One region of the Bradyrhizobium sp. Kon56 genome, then DNA from elsewhere that is predicted to be linked to it. Evidence: predicted binding sites of a transcription regulator. Region 1 holds the regulator's gene; each other region holds the start of a gene.
What was found. The regulator LexA, encoded in region 1, represses DNA repair genes until DNA is damaged. The targets are predictions, from matches to a motif close to TGTTCNNNNTGTGTTCNG.

Region 1 (4,178 bases):
CGCTGCCCGACAAGGATCAGGGATCCAAGGCGCCCGACGTAACTCCCGGGCAGGCAGGGAGCTGATCGATTCAGGCCATGGCGCGTTCTCGCCTTGCCATGATTTTCGTCGCTTCCATGACCACTCTCCTGCCGATCTGTGACCTCCTTCGGATCATGCCGCGACGCGCTTGATCCTGCCTTCCGGAACAATGTGAAGGGGCGGGATGACTGTGCCTGCTCAGCCGCTTTTGCCTCTGCGCCTGCGCTCGGCTAGAAGACGTGCGGAACATTCGCCCGAACGTGCCGAGCAGGAGTTTTCGCCGTGGCCTTGATGCCGGTTTCTGACGCGCTTGCCGCGGTGCTGGCGGGTGCAGAGCCGCTGCCGGAAGAAATGATTTCCCTCGACGAGGCCTACCATCGCGTGCTCGCGCGTGACGTCGTGGCGCGGCGCACGCAGCCGCCGCAAGCGATGTCGGCGATGGACGGCTACGCGGTGCGCGCGGCCGACGCCGCGACGATCGATTCGGAGCTCACCGTCATCGGCGAAGTCGCAGCGGGCCGACCGTTCGAGGGAACGGTCGGAGCCGGCGAGGCCGTGCGGATCTTCACCGGCGGCGTCGTTCCCTTTGGCGCGGACGCCGTCGTGATCCAGGAGGACACGGTCGCCGCCGGCAAGCGGATCACGATCAAGGAAGCCGCAATCGCCGGCCGGCACATCCGCCCCGCCGGCGTCGATTTCCGCGAGGGCGACGTGCTCCTGCGCAAGGGAAGCCGTTTGACCGAGCGAGACCTCGCGCTCGCCGCCGGGATGAATCATCCGCACCTTGCCGTTGTCAGGCGTCCGAAAGTCGCGATTCTCGCCACCGGCGACGAGCTGGTGATGCCGGGCACCACGCCCGGCCACGGCCAGATCGTCTATTCCAACGGCTACGCCCTGCACGCGCTCGCCCGCAGCGAGGGCGCCGAGACCATCGACCTCGGTATTGCCGCCGACACGCTGGAGGCGACCACCGCCGGCATCCGCCGCGCCCGCGAGAGCGGCGCCGACGTCCTGATCACGACCGGCGGCGCATCGGTCGGCGACCACGATCTGGTCCAGCAGGCACTGCGGGACGAAGGCATCGCGATGGCGTTCTGGAAGATCGCGATGCGGCCAGGCAAGCCAATGATGCACGGGCGACTCGGCGCAATGGGTGTGATCGGCCTGCCGGGCAATCCCGTATCGTCCTACGTGTGCGCTTTCCTGTTCATGGTGCCGCTGATTCGCGCCCTGTCGGGCCGTTCAGTGATTCACCATCGCCGTGAACGCGCCGTGCTCGGCCGCGACGTCGGCGCCAACGACCAGCGCGAGGACTATCTGCGCGCGCATCTTGAGGAGCGTGACGATGGCACACGCGTCGTTGTTCCCGTCAATCATCAGGACTCTTCGCTGCTTGCGAATCTCGCTGCAGCACAGGTACTTCTCGTCCGCGCACCATTCGCGCCGAAGGCCGAAGCAGGCACGGCTTGCGAAGTGTTGCGGCTCCCCGTCTGAGCGCCCCCGCAACGCGCGTTCCGCGCACTTTGCTCTGTTCACGGTAAATTAAGCAGTTGCGGAACATGTATCGAACATATAGTGTCTGTTCATGATTTGTTTCGAGCATGCAGCGGCTTATGGCCGAATTCAGCGTCTCGGAATCGGACGACATCAACCGGGGGACTTTGGTCGAGATGTTAACGCGCAAACAATACGAGCTTCTGCGGTTCATCAGTGAACGTCTGAAGGAAAGCGGCGTGCCGCCCTCCTTCGACGAGATGAAGGATGCGCTCGATCTGCGCTCGAAGTCGGGCATCCATCGCCTGATCACGGCGCTCGAGGAGCGTGGCTTCATCCGACGCCTGCCCAACCGCGCCCGTGCGATTGAAGTCATCAAGCTGCCGGAGCTCCAGGCAGCCGCTGGCAGCCGCCGCGGCTTCACGCCGAGCGTCATCGAGGGCAATCTCGGCAAGGTGCGTGCGAGCGCGAGCCTGCCCGCTGACGAGGGCGAACGTCCCGTCGCGGTGCCGGTGATGGGCCGCATCGCGGCCGGCACGCCGATCGAGGCGTTGCAGACCCGCAGCCATACTATCAGCGTACCGCCTGACATGCTCGGCTCGGGCGAGCATTACGCGCTGGAAGTGCGCGGCGACTCGATGGTCGAAGCCGGCATTCTCGACGGCGACATGGCCCTGATCCAGCGCAACGAGAGCGCCGATACCGGCGACATCGTGGTGGCGCTGATCGACGACGAGGAAGCGACGCTGAAGCGCTTCCGCCGTCGCGGCGCCTCGATCGCGCTCGAGCCCGCCAACGCGGCCTATGAGGTCCGCATCCTGCCGCCCAACCGGGTGAAGATTCAGGGCAAGCTGATCGGGCTTTACCGGAAGTACTGATACCGGGAGTCTTTCTATCGGCAGTACTTCATATCGGAAGCACTTCATGCCGGAGGTGCTTGGCGCCTCGCGCGCTTCCGATCGGCATCGCCGGTCAGAGATTGGAGCGGATCATCGTCCGCTCCGGCTGGATAGCCTTTCTGGTTCTGCACAGACTATCCGGCCCCTCCTCCAACGCTGGCTCCTCGCCACGCCGACGAAGCAGCACCGCTTCAAGCAGCACCGCTTCAAGCAGCACCGCTTCGCGGCTCGGTTGTTCGAGGAAACAGCGACCAGCGGTCAAGTTCGGCCGTTGCAGCCAAGTTGGCAATGTTCGCGTACGCGCCTCCCGAATGCATCGCGGCGAGCTTTGTTCCTATTGAATTCGGGAAAGATAATGTGATCGCGGCTTGCGGAAGCCAGCCGCAGATTTGCCCACAACCAAGCAGAGCGTTCGTGCTTCCACTCTGATAGAGGCCTGCGCCTCGATAAGAGACGCGGGTTGCTATCCCAGCATGAGGAGCACCCGATGTGTGACTACAGCCTACATGCCGTCGCGTCGCGCCCCGCCGAAGTCGGCGAGACGATCGTCACGACAAGCTTCCGCGGCACCTCGACGCGCGGCTTCGCCTCTGCAGCCGATCCGTCTGTTGCCGTCTGCCTGCTGCCGGGGACGGAGCTCGCCTTCGCCGACGACGTCCGCTACGACAATCGCTGGATCTGGACGCGCACCATCAATTCCCGCGTGGGCAAGTTCGGCAAGATCGATCCGCACGTTCCCGACCGCCATCATGATGCGATCGAATTCCCCGACGGCAAATACGTGCTGGTGACGCAGCTCGTCGAAGGCCAGCGCGCGACGGTGCTGCAACTGCCGGTGACTCAGTCGGTCACCGAGCGCGAGCACAAGGCGCAGATCACCGCCGACAGGCAGCCGACCGTCACGCACCTGCCGATCGGCTGACAGAGCCGCCCTCCGGCTACGAAGTCGGAGGTCAGGATTAAATCGCCATCGCCGGCCGTGGCCGGCGAGATGGTGTGGTTTGCACCCCGCTAATCCGAACGGACGCACCGAACCACTGCGTTGCTCCGCACCATCAGATCAATCGACGGCTTGCAGGTCGGTGTCCGCCGGCGTTGCGTCCTTGATGCGAGGCGCGGTCGACTTTGGCGCGAGGCTGCCGTCGAAATCACCCTCGCCGGCGCCGGCCGGCAACCAGGGGCGGCTCGTGCCTCTCGCCCTCACTGCCTGAACCACAAAACCGTCACCACGCTGCGTCAGCGCCAGCGCGCTCTGGCTGGCGAGCCGCTGCCGATCGACCACCATCGCCGCGCAATCAGGCGGTGCGGGACGAGTCGTCACCACCAGCGCGGCCCGACTGCAATCGTCCGCGAGAGCGTCGACGCGCAGTGCCAGCGCGACCAGCCTCCCGTCGGCCAGTGGCGTCACGCAGCCGGATTCGTCGCAGGACACGCCATCGGCAAGCGAGGCTCTGCCCGCATCGCGCGGATCGGCGTCGGCAGCGAGCCATTCCTTGAGCAGAAAGCTGTCCTTGTTCGTCCTGATCAGGTGCAGATATCCGTCCCTGCCCCGCACCGCGACGCTGGCGCCATCCCCGGCAATCAGGATGTCGGGCTGCCGCGCCGACAGTCCCCAGAGGATCGCTGCCAGCAGCACCAGGGCGCCGGACCAGCGCAGCGGCGTGCGCAACAAGCCGAGCACAATGATTCCCAGGCTCGCCGCGATCAGCGGCGCGATCCCGAACGCCGGGATGCGGCCCACCGCGCCCGGCAAGGCCGCGACCC
Region 2 (4,178 bases), on a different contig from region 1:
GGATTTTTTTGACGCTTGGCTCGCTAGGGAAGGATGACCAAATCGACCGCCTTCGGCCCCTTGCCCTTCTTGTCCGGTTCGACTTCGAAAGTAATACGCTGTCCTTCGGCAAGGTCCTTCAGTCCGGCCCGCTCCACAGCAGTAATATGTACGAAGACATCGCGGCCCCCGTCGTCCGGTTTGATGAATCCGTAGCCGCGCTCACCGTTGAAAAACTTGACCGTTCCCGTCATGGCCATCGGGAAACTCCCCCTCATTGCTCCTCCGTCGTGACGCAGACGCGCGTCACGACATGACCGGCCTTACGAAGCCCGGGAGCTGGCCATCCTTCGGCAGACCATTCGGTCCGACTGGATCTTTCTTAGGCCTTCACTCCGCCGCAACCATTCGCGGAAGCGGAACGTAAAGCCAGTCACCGCAACAGCATAATACGGTTCTCTGCAGATTGACTACCGCTCCTGCATATTTTTCCCAAGAATGCCGGAGTGTTACGGTCTCGGCACCTCTAATCGGAATCTGGCAGCGCCACCCTGGCCGAGCGGCATTTCCAGCTCCGGCAGGATCGTCTTGAGTTCGCCGTGCAGCGTGTAAGGTGGATTGACGATCAAGAGCCCGCTGGAGGTGAGGGCTGCGCCGTCGGCTTGCGGCGCCACGCTGAATTCGAGGCGCAGGCATTTTCCCGGCGGCTTTGCTGCGGCTGCGAGCCGCGCCACTGATTGCACCAGCGTGTCGGTGGCGCGTCGGCTCTTGGCGGGATACCAGATTACATAGATACCGGTCGGCCATTTCGCGAAAGCCGCCGAGAAGGCCTCTGCGAGCTTTTCGAACTCGTCCTTTGCCTCGAAGGGCGGGTCGATCAGAACGAGCCCACGCCGTTCCTTCGGCGGCACGAAAGCCGGCAGCGCCATCCAGCCGTCGAGGTCGACCACGCGGGCCTGTTCGTCGCGGCGCAGTACGCCGATCAGCGCCTTGCGCGCCTTCGGCTCGAGCTCGCAGAGCAAGAGGCGGTCCTGCGGCCTCAGCAGGCCGCGTGCGATCAGCGGCGAGCCCGGATAGGCCTTGAGCTCGCCCTTCGGATTGAAGGCGCGGACGATGTCGAGATAGGGCTTGGTCAGCGCCATGGCGTCGTTCGACAACCGCGCCTGCATCAGCCGCGCAATGCCCGTCAGCCACTCGCCGCCCCGGCGCGCTTCGTCGCTTTCGAGATCGTAGAGGCCAGCGCCGGCATGGGTGTCGATGACGCGGAACGCACCCGGCTTGTCCTGGAGATAGGTGATGATGCGCGTCAGCACGATGTGCTTGATGACATCGGCGAAGTTGCCGGCATGGAAGGCGTGGCGGTAATTCATGCAAGAGCACTACGCCACGTGACGGCCCGAGCAAAGAGGCACGACGCCTGGGCTAGCCACCCCGGATCGGCGGCATCGTCACCTGGTCGCGGCGGCAGGCGCGGCGGTCGATCTCCTCGCAGGCGCGGAATTGCAGGTCCTTGCTGAGGCAGATGCGGACTTCCGATAGCCGCGTCCGGTTGCAGGTGATCGAGACGGCGGCATTGCTGAGGCCCGGATTGGCCTTGATGAAGGCTTCCTCCACCTCCGCCGGCGCCACGGTCTTGGCCTGCGATAGATCGAGATATTCGGCTGGAATCTTGATCGCGGCGCGCGCCTTGCGGATCGTCTCGAAATAGCTGCGGTCAGCGAGCCCCGAGCAGGTGCCGTGCTTGTCCCACTCATTGAAGATCAGCCCCGGCGCCGGCATCAGATCGAGCATGGAGGAGACGATGCTGCGGTTCAGCCGCGGCGAGGGCCGCTGGCAATATTCCGGAAATCCGCTCTCATATTGCGGCCACAAACCATGCACCACGAAAGCGTAGGGCCGTCCGCTGCACTGGGTCTGCGAGCGGCCGCCGCGCTCCGCCGCCTCCTCGCAGAAAGAGGGCGACCAAGACAGTGACAGCACATAAAAATCGAATTCGCCGGGCGTGTTCTGCCGCTTGTCCTGGGCCTTTGCGCCATCGGCCAGCGCAGCCAGCCCGGCCGCAAGCGTCAGCGAGATCATCAGGCGGGAGAACGAATGCAATCTGGAATGAAACATGGCGACGCCCCTCAACTAGACTGTGCAGGCAAGCCTAGCAGGCGATAAGAACATTTCAAGAACAAAATGCGGGCGACCGTCGTTCGGCCGCCTGATCGGTCCGGATCAGAACGTTTCAATTACTGTTTGGCGGCGCGGCAGGCCGGGTTGTAGGCCCAGTTGCGGTCGAGCCCGACCACGCACCATTCGACGCCTTGGCCGTAGCCGGCGAAGCCGCCATCCTCCACGATCGAGAAATGCACCTTGCGCATCTTGCCGTCCGTGAGCATGGCCTCGCCGGTGCAATAGCGGCGCGGGATGTTGTCGGATGCCCAAGGCCGGAACGCGGTCTCGTGAACTGCGGCGAAGCCGGTGATCTTCAACGAAGAATTCCAGAACGCGCTTTCTTTCTCCCAGAACTGGGTCGCGATCGTCGGCAGCGCCCTGTCGCACTCGGAGACGTTGCCGTCATAGCGCGGCCCGCTCAGCCAGAAATTCAGCTCCAGCGGATTGGCGGCCCTGGCCTCGCCGAGCGACAGCGCCCCGAACAGGAGGCCGAGCACGGCGGCAAAGCGGAGCGATTTCAGGAAGGTCGAGGCGCGCATGGATGATCCAGACAGCATGATCTGCAAGGGTCGGACGGTGCCGTGAAGGCCGGGGGAGGTCAAGTGCAGCGCGGCAACACTTGCCGACGAGTTGACCGCAATGCTGCGTTGGACCGGCCATCCGTTCTTTCCACCGCCGCGCCGACACCGTAAACTGCCGCCAACCAATCGGAGTGACGGGAATGCGAATCATTGCGGCCGCGGGCCTACTTGCCTTGGGTATGATGGCGAGCCAGTCGGCGCATGCCGATCTGCTTCCGGTGCCTCCGTTCAAGGGCAACGACACCGGCGGCATCATCGCCTATTCGATGGCAACCCAGGTCGATGCGCGGCAGGTCGCGGTCGATCACTGCGCGCGCTACGGCAAGGTCGCCAAATTCCTGGCGATGCAGGCTTATGAGGGCGGCTACATCTCGTTCTCCTGCCGCTGGGTGCCCTATGGCGCGGCCGACCAGCCGATCCGCACGCTCTACTGAGGCGCTTCTTTCAGAGCGCCGCAATCTCTCAGCCGGGAGCTTCCGACATGACGCGCAAACTCGCTTTGCTCGGCTCCGCCCTTTGCCTCGTCTTGTCGGCAGCAAGCGCCCACGCTGACGACCTGCCGGTACGTAAGGCGGGGCTGTGGGAATTGAAGATGGTCCGGACCGGCACGCCGGTGCCCGAGATGACCATGCAGCACTGCACCGACGAGACCGTCGACAAGGAAATGAACAACAACGTCTCGCCGATGGCCAAGCAGATCTGCGCCAAGCAGGACATCAAGAAGACCGCGACCGGCTATGTCAGCGATTCCGAGTGCAATGTCGCCGGCATCAGCACGACTTCGCATGCTGAGATCACCGGCGATTTCAATTCGGCCTATACGGTGAAGACGTCGTCGCACGCGCAAGGCGGCGCCGCCGGCGCGGCAGGCCGCGACACGACCGTGCAGCTCGAAGCGAAATGGCTGGGAGCCTGCAAGCCGGACCAGAAGCCCGGCGACATCGTGATGCCCGGCGGCTTCAAGATGAACGTGCGTGACATGGACAAGCTGAAGGCGCTGCTGCCGAAGTAGGGCTCTTCCCCTCTCCCCTTGTGGGAGAGGGTGGCTCGCCGCGCAGCGGCGAGACGGGTGAGGGGTTTGTCTCCGCGTGTGACTCTTTTCGCTTTGAATTCGCGGAGAGAGACCCCTCATCCGGCGCTTCGCGCCACCTTCTCCCACAGGGGGAGAAGGGAAGAGGCAGCTACACCGGTATCCGCACGCTCGCCCTTAATCCGCCCATCGGACTGTCGCCAAGCGTGATGTCGCCGCCGTGCGAGCGGGCGATGTCGCGGGCGATCGCGAGGCCAAGACCTGTGCCGCCTTCGTCCTGGTTGCGGGCGTTGTCGAGCCGCAGGAACGGCTTGAACACCTCTTCGCGCAGATGGGCGGGAATGCCCGGCCCGTCATCGTCCACCGTCACGGTCAAATAACGGTGATCGCGCTGGCCGGTGATGGCGATGCTCTTGCCGTAGCGGGCG
Region 3 (4,178 bases), 100 kb from region 1:
TGTCCGCGCGAGGAGAAGAACAGCATCGGAGTATGCGTGGACGCCACGAACAGCCGGCTGACAAAATCCTCATCGCGGGTCTGCATGCCGGCGCGGCCCTTGCCGCCGCGGCGCTGGGCCCGGTAGGCCGACAGCGGCACGCGCTTGACGTAGCCGGCGTGCGAGACGGTGACGACCATGTCCTCGCGCTGGATCAGGTCCTCGTCCTCGACCTCACCTTCCTGCTCGATGATGACGGTGCGGCGCGGGGTTGCGAACTCGGCCTTCACTTCGGCGAGCTCGGACTTGATGATGCCCAGCACGCGGTCGCGCGAGCGCAGGATGTCAAGATAGTCGGCGATCTCGCCGGCGAGCTTGTCGAGCTCCTCGCGGATTTCGTCGCGGCCGAGTGCGGTGAGGCGTTGCAGGCGCAGATCGAGAATGGCCCTCGCCTGCTCCATCGACAGCCGGATCGTGCCGTTCTCGCTGATGCGGTGGCGCGGATCGTCGATCAGCGTCAGCATGTCCTCGACGTCCCGGGCCGGCCAGTCGCGCGACATCAGGGTGTCGCGGGCGGTGGTCGGGTCGGGCGAGGTCCGGATGACGCGGATCATCTCGTCGATATTGGCGACTGCGATGGCGAGACCGACCAAAACATGGGCGCGATCTCGGGCCTTGGCGAGCAGGAACTTGGTGCGCCGCGTGACGACCCGCTCGCGGAAGTCGACGAAGATCGCCAGCAGGTCCTTCAGGTGCATGACCCGTGGACGGCCGCTGTCGAGCGCCACCATGTTGACGCCGAAGCTCGTCTGCAGCGGCGTGAACCTATAGAGCTGATTGAGCACCACATCCGGCACGGCGTCGCGCTTCAATTCGATGACGACGCGGTAGCCGTCGCGATCGGATTCATCGCGCAGGTCGCCGATGCCCTCGATCTTCTTTTCCTTGACCAACTCGGCGATGCGCTCGACCATCGTCGCCTTGTTCACCTGGTAGGGAATCTCGGTGATGATGATCGCCTCGCGCTCCTTGCGGATGGTCTCGATCGCGACCTTGCCGCGCATCATGACCGAGCCGCGGCCGAGGTGATAGGCGGCGCGGATGCCCTGCCGTCCGAGGATGACGCCGCCGGTCGGGAAGTCGGGTCCCGGCACGATGTTGATGAGCTCGTCGATGGTGAGCGCGGGGTTGTCGATCAGCGCGACGCAGGCGTCGATGACCTCGCCGAGATTGTGCGGCGGGATGTTGGTCGCCATGCCGACCGCGATGCCGCCGGCGCCGTTGACGAGAAGGTTCGGGAACTTGGCTGGCAAGACCGACGGTTCGGTCTCGTTGTTGTCGTAGTTCGGCTGGAAGTCGACCGTGTCCTTGTCGATGTCGGCCAGCAGAGCCAGCGCCGCCTTCGTCAATCGGGCTTCGGTATAACGATAGGCAGCCGGGGGATCGCCGTCGACCGAGCCGAAATTGCCCTGGCCGTCGATCAGCGGCACGCGCATGGAGAAGTCCTGCGCCATCCGGACCATGGCGTCGTAGATCGACTGGTCGCCATGCGGATGATATTTACCGATGACGTCACCGACCACGCGGGCGGACTTGACGTACTTCTTGTCCGGCGTGTGCCCCTGCTCGTTCATCGAGTACAGGATGCGGCGATGCACCGGCTTCAGGCCATCGCGGGCGTCAGGCAGCGCCCGCGCCACGATCACGCTCATGGCGTAGTCGAGATAGGACTTCTTCATCTCCTCGAAGATGGAGACGGGGCGAATATCCGAGGGTTGCGCCGGCTGGTCGCCGGGCTTGTCGTCGTCGTCAGCCAAGGGGAAATCCGGTGAGGTTTTATCTGGGAATCATATAGCGCATCGAGCCTCTGATAACCACCCTCGCGGCGTTCTGGGAAGCGCTTTTTCCGCCTATTTTTCCAACAACTTAAGCCCTTGCGAGCGGTGTCTCGGACAGCACTCGCATCGGCCTTGCAAAATCGCCGCTCACGCGTGGAAAACCGCGCGGTGAGCTTGCCGCGTCGGCGCGTTTGCCAAGCCGCAATCCGAGCTCACCCCAAACATGAAGCGGGCCCGGAAATGCCGAGCCCGTCCTGTCGATTAGTGGGATGTTCTGACATGAGATGAGAAGCGCCGCCCATCCGGCCGGGCGTCCGCATCAGGCGCCGCGTTCTTGGAGCGGAATCGCTCAGAACGGGATATCGTCGTCCATGTCGCTGTTGCGGCCACCGCCGCCGGCGGCAACAGGGCGCCGCGGCGCGCTGCTGACCGGACCGGAGGAGCCGAAATCGCCGCCCGGCTCGTCGCCGAAGCTGCCGCCTCCGCCACCGCCGCTACGACCGTCCAGCATCGTCAAGGTCGAGTTGAACCCCTGCAGCACGACTTCGGTCGAGTACTTTTCGACACCGCTCTGGTCGGTCCATTTGCGGGTCTGGAGCGCACCCTCGACGTAAATCTTGGCGCCCTTCTTCAGATACTGTTCGGCGACCTTGCAGAGCCCTTCATTAAAGATCACGACGCGGTGCCACTCGGTCTTTTCCTTGCGCTCGCCAGTCGCCTTGTCGCGCCACGTCTCCGAGGTCGCGACGCTCAGATTGGCGATCGGCCGCCCGTCCTGGGTGCGGCGGATTTCAGGATCCTTGCCGAGATTTCCAACCAGAATGACCTTGTTGACGCTTCCCGCCATCTCCGCTCTCCGCTCCGAATGCCACTGAATTCAAGAAGGCCGGTCCGCTCCCGCGTTCCGCCGTGCCTGTTGAGGCGACCCTATACGCTCGCCGAACACTTGCGGACGACGATCAGGCCGTCACCCTTCCGGTTATCCCCACATATAGCATCGACCTCCGGTTCGTTCCAGATTTGTTCTTGGCGAAGACAGATCTGAAGGCGTGGGATCGATCGGCCAAATGTGTTGCGGAAAGGCACACGTCGATTGGAACCTTTGTAGGTTCCCAAAAATGGAAGAAAGAACTTAACATTCAGCAAGTTATGGGTACTCGCACTGCCCCGGTATTGTTGCATTTGGGAGACGGACTCTGCCGCTCCGTAGAGCTACGGTTGCCTCGGACTTAGTTCATATGGGCCCTCGCGCCTGATCAGCCGCTTCGGGGACATAAGAAGCGGACGAAACCTGGGGAGACTGGCAATGAATAAGCTTCTTATTTGTACAATCGGTGCAGTGGCGATGGGCTTGTCGGCTCCCGCAAGCGCGGCGGACATGGCCGCGCGTCCCTACACCAAAGCCCCGCCGCCGGCGGTTGCCGCCATCTACGACTGGAGCGGCTTCTACATCGGCATCAACGGCGGCGGTGGCTCCAGCCACAAGTGCTGGGACTTCGTCACGCCCGCGACCGGCGTTCTCGTCGGCGAAGGCTGTCACAATGCAACAGGGGGCACCGTCGGCGGCCAGATCGGCTATCGCTGGCAGTCCGCCAATTGGGTGTTCGGTCTGGAAGGCCAGGGCAACTGGGCTGATTTCCGGGGCGACAACGTGAGCACCCTCTTCCCTGGTACCGCTTTGGTGACGGGTGATCGCAACCGTTCCCGCATCGACGCTTTCGGTCTCATCACCGGTCAGGTCGGTTACGCCTGGAACAACGTGCTGCTTTACGTGAAGGGCGGCGCCGCCGTCGTCGGTGACAAGTACGACATCTACGCTGCTGCGGGTACGCCCGGCGCGGGCGCGCTGTTGGCTTCGGCCCGGGAGACTCGCTGGGGTGGCACGGTCGGGGCCGGTCTGGAATTCGGCTTCGCCCCGAACTGGTCGCTGGGCTTTGAGTACGACCACATCTTCCTTGGCGATCGCACGATCGGCTTCACAACGCCCGCGGGTGCGGTATTCGGCAGCGACCGGATTCGCCAGGACGTAGACATGGGCCTGGTCCGCTTGAACTATCGCTGGGGCGGTCCGGCCATCGCAAGGTACTGATCGCGCTGGACATATCGCACTTCGAAGGCCGGCCTTGCGCCGGCCTTTTGCTGTGCAGTCCTCCGATATTAATCGGTCAATAACCGTTCCGTTTTCCGACCGTTGTTGCTTTTGAGTGACACAACTTGCGGCTTCACTGGTGTAAGTACGGCATCAGTTGGGCAAGTGAGTCCGATGCCCTTCCCTATCTTGGAAGGCACAATCAGAAACTGGGACTGGGATTAGTTGAAAATGAAAAAGGTTTTGTTGGCTTCGGCCTGTTTGTTCGCTCT
Region 4 (4,178 bases), on a different contig from region 1:
GAGCGGCATGGTTCGCACCGATCGCGCCTGATGGCTCCGTCCCTCGGCCATAATCGCGGGCAGTCCAATCCCAAACCAGCGGCAGATCAATTCCGGGCGGCTACGGAATAGCCCCATGGGCGCGGCTTGCGCCCTGCAAGCCATGCTGCGCTCCGCAAGTCATGCTGCGCTCAAGTCATGGCGGCTGCGGCGCGCCGGGGCGCATGCCGCCGACGATCTCGGCCCGGCCGTTCAGGCGGTTTTGCGCCCGATCGCCTTCAGCTCCCGATCGATGCGCAGCTGCACCCGTCGGATCGCCAAGAGATCGATCTTGGTCTCGGTCCTGCCGGTCCTGATCTGCTCGCCGATGCGGAACTGCCACTGCCAGATGCCGGGAATTGCCGTCTTGGCGACGGTGAACTCGATGCCCCTGTGATTCATGGCCATCTCCCACGATTCACTTCCATCACTGAGAACATACTGGGCGGCATAATATTCCAAGGGAAAGCCAAACCTGTCGTTAAGCCCCGGATCGCTCACGGCTATCGCGCAAACGCACGTGCTCCGGAACATACGAAATCGAAATTCGAAAGACGTCGGCCGCGCGCGTCGGCGCGAGACCTCATGCCCGTGGTTCTCCGGCCAAGAACAGAGTTCCGAGAATGGGTAAGGGCGCCTTCCGGAACGCGGCGGCATGTGCCTTGCTTGGCCCGATGCGGCTAAGCAACATGGACGCGTCATGCCGGGCATTCCCCGCCGCTATTCTCATTTCGTGTTCGGAATCATCCAGTCCGGACTGACCTCGCTGATCGCCGCGGGCATCGCCAGCTTTCCCGCAGGGAACGCGCTGGACTTCCTGGCGCACTGGATGGTGTCGTGGCTGATCGCATGGGCGGCGATGCTGCCGATCGTGCTGCTCGCAGCGCCGGCGATCCGCGCCTTCTCGCTGCGGCTGACGCAGGAGGAGGGCGGTTCGCAAACCGGCCGGCCGGCATGAAAATCGGAATGAAAAAACCCCCGCTTGGGAGAACCAAGCGGGGAGAAGGTTATTGGAGGCTGAGGTGCTGGGCTGCAACACCATAGCCGGGCGACCCTAGCCGGTTCAGCTTACGACAGCCTGACAAGGCGCAATGATGGCAGCAAAAGCCGGAGCGCGGGGGCCGCAGACTGGCCCCGCACCGGTCCCAATTTCGACATCCGTTCGCACAACTCAGGACACAACCGCAGGCGAGATTTCGCGGCGACGGTGCTGCCATAGGGGAAAACGTGGCGTGCCGGCAACGGGGTGGCATCATGGACAACGTAGAGCGGTCATTCGCCGCCGCGACGGCGGCTGGCTTCGTCGTGCTGGTAATCGGCATCGGGTTGCTGGTTCTGCTGTAGGCGCTGTTGGGTGCGGAAGATGGCTCCGAGGGTGGAAAGGCCCGTGCGCGCCTTTCAAAAACGCGAAAACAACCCCATGCACAGTAGCGTGCCTACAAATTTCCCCACCCAATCAATGGCTTACTGGTAGTATTTGGATACCATATCGGCTCAGATTCGCCTTTCACGGCCATCCGAATCCCGATTCCCGTGCCGATTCCCTGAGATCAACGGGCGGCCGCTCCGGCACCGTCGCCAGCGCAGTCCCAGCGGCCTAATGAACCTTGATCGCGTCCAGCGGCAAGCGGAGTTCGGCGGCACGCTCTTCGCGGTCTTTCTTGCGGAACTCGTTTTCCTTACGCTCGAACTTGCTCAGCTCCTCCCGCGCCGCCTCCAGCAGCGGAGTGCGCCGGGTCGTATCGTGATGCGTGTTGTTCGTCATGACTGAAGTCCCCAGAGTTGCGGTCTCGTCCAAGAGCTATCCAGGAGAAGGCCGCAGACCGCGAAAGGTTCGGTGCCGGACGATTGCGGAATTCTGACGGCGCACAGCGCATCCGTCTTTGATGCGCGTCAGGCAGCCAAAATCGCAAAAGAACATATTGCGAACCTAGAACAAATAGGGTACATTGTTTTTATCGCCGCGCCACCTCGCCAATCGTTTGTCCCTCACGCGAATCCTCGTCATAAGGAGCACGACCCGATGTCCACCACTGCCCTGCGTATCGTCGAAGGATCCTCCATGGACAAGAGTAAAGCTCTCGCCGCCGCGCTCTCCCAGATCGAGCGTCAGTTCGGCAAGGGCTCGGTGATGAAGCTTGGCAAGAACGACCGTTCGATGGATGTCGAGGCGGTCTCTTCGGGCTCGTTGGGGCTTGATATCGCGCTCGGGATCGGCGGCCTGCCGAAGGGGCGCGTCGTGGAGATCTACGGGCCGGAATCCTCGGGCAAGACCACGCTGGCGCTGCACACGGTGGCGGAAGGGCAGAAGAAGGGCGGCATCTGCGCCTTCATCGACGCCGAGCACGCGCTCGACCCGGTCTATGCGCGCAAGCTGGGCGTCAATATCGACGAGCTCCTGATCTCCCAGCCGGACACCGGCGAGCAGGCGCTGGAAATCTGCGACACGCTGGTGCGCTCCGGCGCGGTCGACGTGCTGGTGATCGATTCGGTCGCGGCGCTGGTGCCGAAGGCCGAGCTCGAGGGCGAGATGGGCGATGCGCTGCCGGGTCTGCAGGCGCGTCTGATGAGCCAGGCGCTGCGCAAGCTGACGGCGTCCATCAACAAGTCCAATACGATGGTGATCTTCATCAACCAGATCCGCATGAAGATCGGCGTGATGTACGGCTCGCCGGAAACCACCACCGGCGGCAACGCGCTGAAATTCTATGCTTCCGTCCGCCTCGACATCCGCCGCATCGGCGCGATCAAGGAGCGTGACGAAGTGGTCGGCAACACCACGCGCGTCAAGGTCGTCAAGAACAAGCTGGCGCCGCCGTTCAAGCAGGTCGAGTTCGACATCATGTACGGCGAGGGCGTCTCCAAGATGGGCGAGATCCTCGATCTCGGCGTCAAAGCCGGCATCGTCGAAAAATCCGGCGCCTGGTTCTCCTACGACAGCCAGCGTCTTGGCCAGGGCCGCGAGAATTCGAAAGCGTTCCTGAAGGCCAACCCCGACATCACCGCCAAGATCGAGACCTCGATCCGCCAGAACTCCGGCCTGATCGCCGAGCAGATTCTCGCCGGCAGCCCCGAGCGTGACGCCGACGGCGAGGAGCCGGCGGACGAGTAAGCTTCAGCAGTAAAGTTTTTCGCGAGGAGCGGGCGCTGAGGACGTTGAGTTGCCGACGTCTTCGGCGCCTGTTTCGTTTAGGATCGGTCGTGCTCGGGGGGCGCGATGAAGCGGTTGATCTTGACCAGTTCGTCCGGGAGCGAGCTCGCACGATCGGGGTTGGCGGAGCTTGTCATCTCATCCTCGTTTCACTTTGGTTGGGGACCGCTGCCCTCACCCGAGAAGCTCGCAGCCTATTTCGCGGCGCGTTCGGCGAATCTCGGGCCGGGTGATCATTGGTCCGATTGGGGCATCCGCTGGCCCAAGGGTATCAAGGACCGCAAAGACTTGTCCCTGGCAGACTTCTGCGAGCGATATGACGTCGTTGAACTTTGGTTCGACCCAGCTCCCCGGGATCAATTGCAGCTCGTCTGCCTGCTGGACCACCTCAGCTCCTGCTCCTCGCTGGTGCCAAAGCTTCGACTTCGACTTGTGTCATCCGAGCTGACGACAGCACACGGTGAGGATCTCGCTGCGTCCGAGCCGCACATCCATGTCGTGCCTGTTAGGGCCCAGGAGTTCGAGACTGCCCGGTTGGCGTGGTCGGCCTACCGTGCGATGACCCCTGAGGCGTGCGTCGATCTCCTTCACCAGGATCTCAGTGCATTGCTGATGCTGCGCCCGGCCTTGCTCGATCTCTTGGCAGAACTGCCGTCGCCTTTCACGGGTCTCGGTGCGACCGAGATGCGATTTCTGGAGCTCCTTGCCAGAGGGTTTGCAAACACGAATGCGTTGTTTCACCTGCGCTCGCAACGGCGCACATATGTGTTCGGAGAATTTGAGTTGGGTTCGTTGCTCGAGGGGCTCGCGCTCGGCCCCAAGCCCGTAGTGGCCGGGTTGGGCGACGAACTGCGCACGATCGATCGCGAAAATTTAAGAGCTCGGCACGAGGTCTATCTCCGCAGCCGGTTGTCGTTGACCGAGTTCGGCAGGGCCGTCCTGGCCCATCAGGAAGATTTCAGTCGCCACAATCCGATCGACCGCTGGTGGGGCGGCACGCACCTGACCA

Region 2: a site for LexA is predicted at 2,141-2,158, ahead of AC0L3B_RS35650 (ribonuclease T2 family protein). Genes of this name have one in related genera too.
Region 3: a site for LexA is predicted at 2,828-2,845, ahead of AC0L3B_RS24415 (single-stranded DNA-binding protein). Genes of this name have one in related genera too.
Region 4: a site for LexA is predicted at 1,950-1,967, ahead of recA (recombinase RecA). Genes of this name have one in related genera too.

What each region holds. Positions count from the first base shown of each region.
Region 1 is NZ_JBVVOU010000016.1:62,164-66,341, reverse strand. Features, by position in the region: gene AC0L3B_RS23920 (hypothetical protein) at 1-65, shown strand, start outside; gene AC0L3B_RS23915 (molybdopterin molybdotransferase MoeA) at 304-1,515, shown strand; gene lexA (transcriptional repressor LexA) at 1,692-2,393, shown strand; gene AC0L3B_RS23905 (hypothetical protein) at 2,902-3,336, shown strand; gene AC0L3B_RS23900 (ComEC/Rec2 family competence protein) at 3,475-4,178, opposite strand, start outside.
Region 2 is NZ_JBVVOU010000047.1:16,866-21,043, forward strand. Features, by position in the region: gene AC0L3B_RS35640 (cold-shock protein) at 24-239, opposite strand; gene AC0L3B_RS35645 (23S rRNA (adenine(2030)-N(6))-methyltransferase RlmJ) at 489-1,349, opposite strand; gene AC0L3B_RS35650 (ribonuclease T2 family protein) at 1,402-2,094, opposite strand; gene AC0L3B_RS35655 (hypothetical protein) at 2,214-2,678, opposite strand; gene AC0L3B_RS35660 (hypothetical protein) at 2,861-3,154, shown strand; gene AC0L3B_RS35665 (DUF3617 domain-containing protein) at 3,202-3,732, shown strand; gene AC0L3B_RS35670 (ATP-binding protein) at 3,902-4,178, opposite strand, start outside.
Region 3 is NZ_JBVVOU010000016.1:166,247-170,424, reverse strand. Features, by position in the region: gene gyrA (DNA gyrase subunit A) at 1-1,796, opposite strand, end outside; gene AC0L3B_RS24415 (single-stranded DNA-binding protein) at 2,167-2,664, opposite strand; gene AC0L3B_RS24410 (outer membrane protein) at 3,124-3,906, shown strand; gene AC0L3B_RS24405 (outer membrane protein) at 4,138-4,178, shown strand, end outside.
Region 4 is NZ_JBVVOU010000007.1:62,593-66,770, forward strand. Features, by position in the region: gene AC0L3B_RS13385 (DUF6894 family protein) at 1-9, opposite strand, end outside; gene AC0L3B_RS13390 (hypothetical protein) at 232-420, opposite strand; gene AC0L3B_RS13395 (DUF2798 domain-containing protein) at 719-976, shown strand; gene AC0L3B_RS13400 (hypothetical protein) at 1,616-1,783, opposite strand; gene recA (recombinase RecA) at 2,042-3,130, shown strand; gene AC0L3B_RS13410 (hypothetical protein) at 3,236-4,178, shown strand, end outside.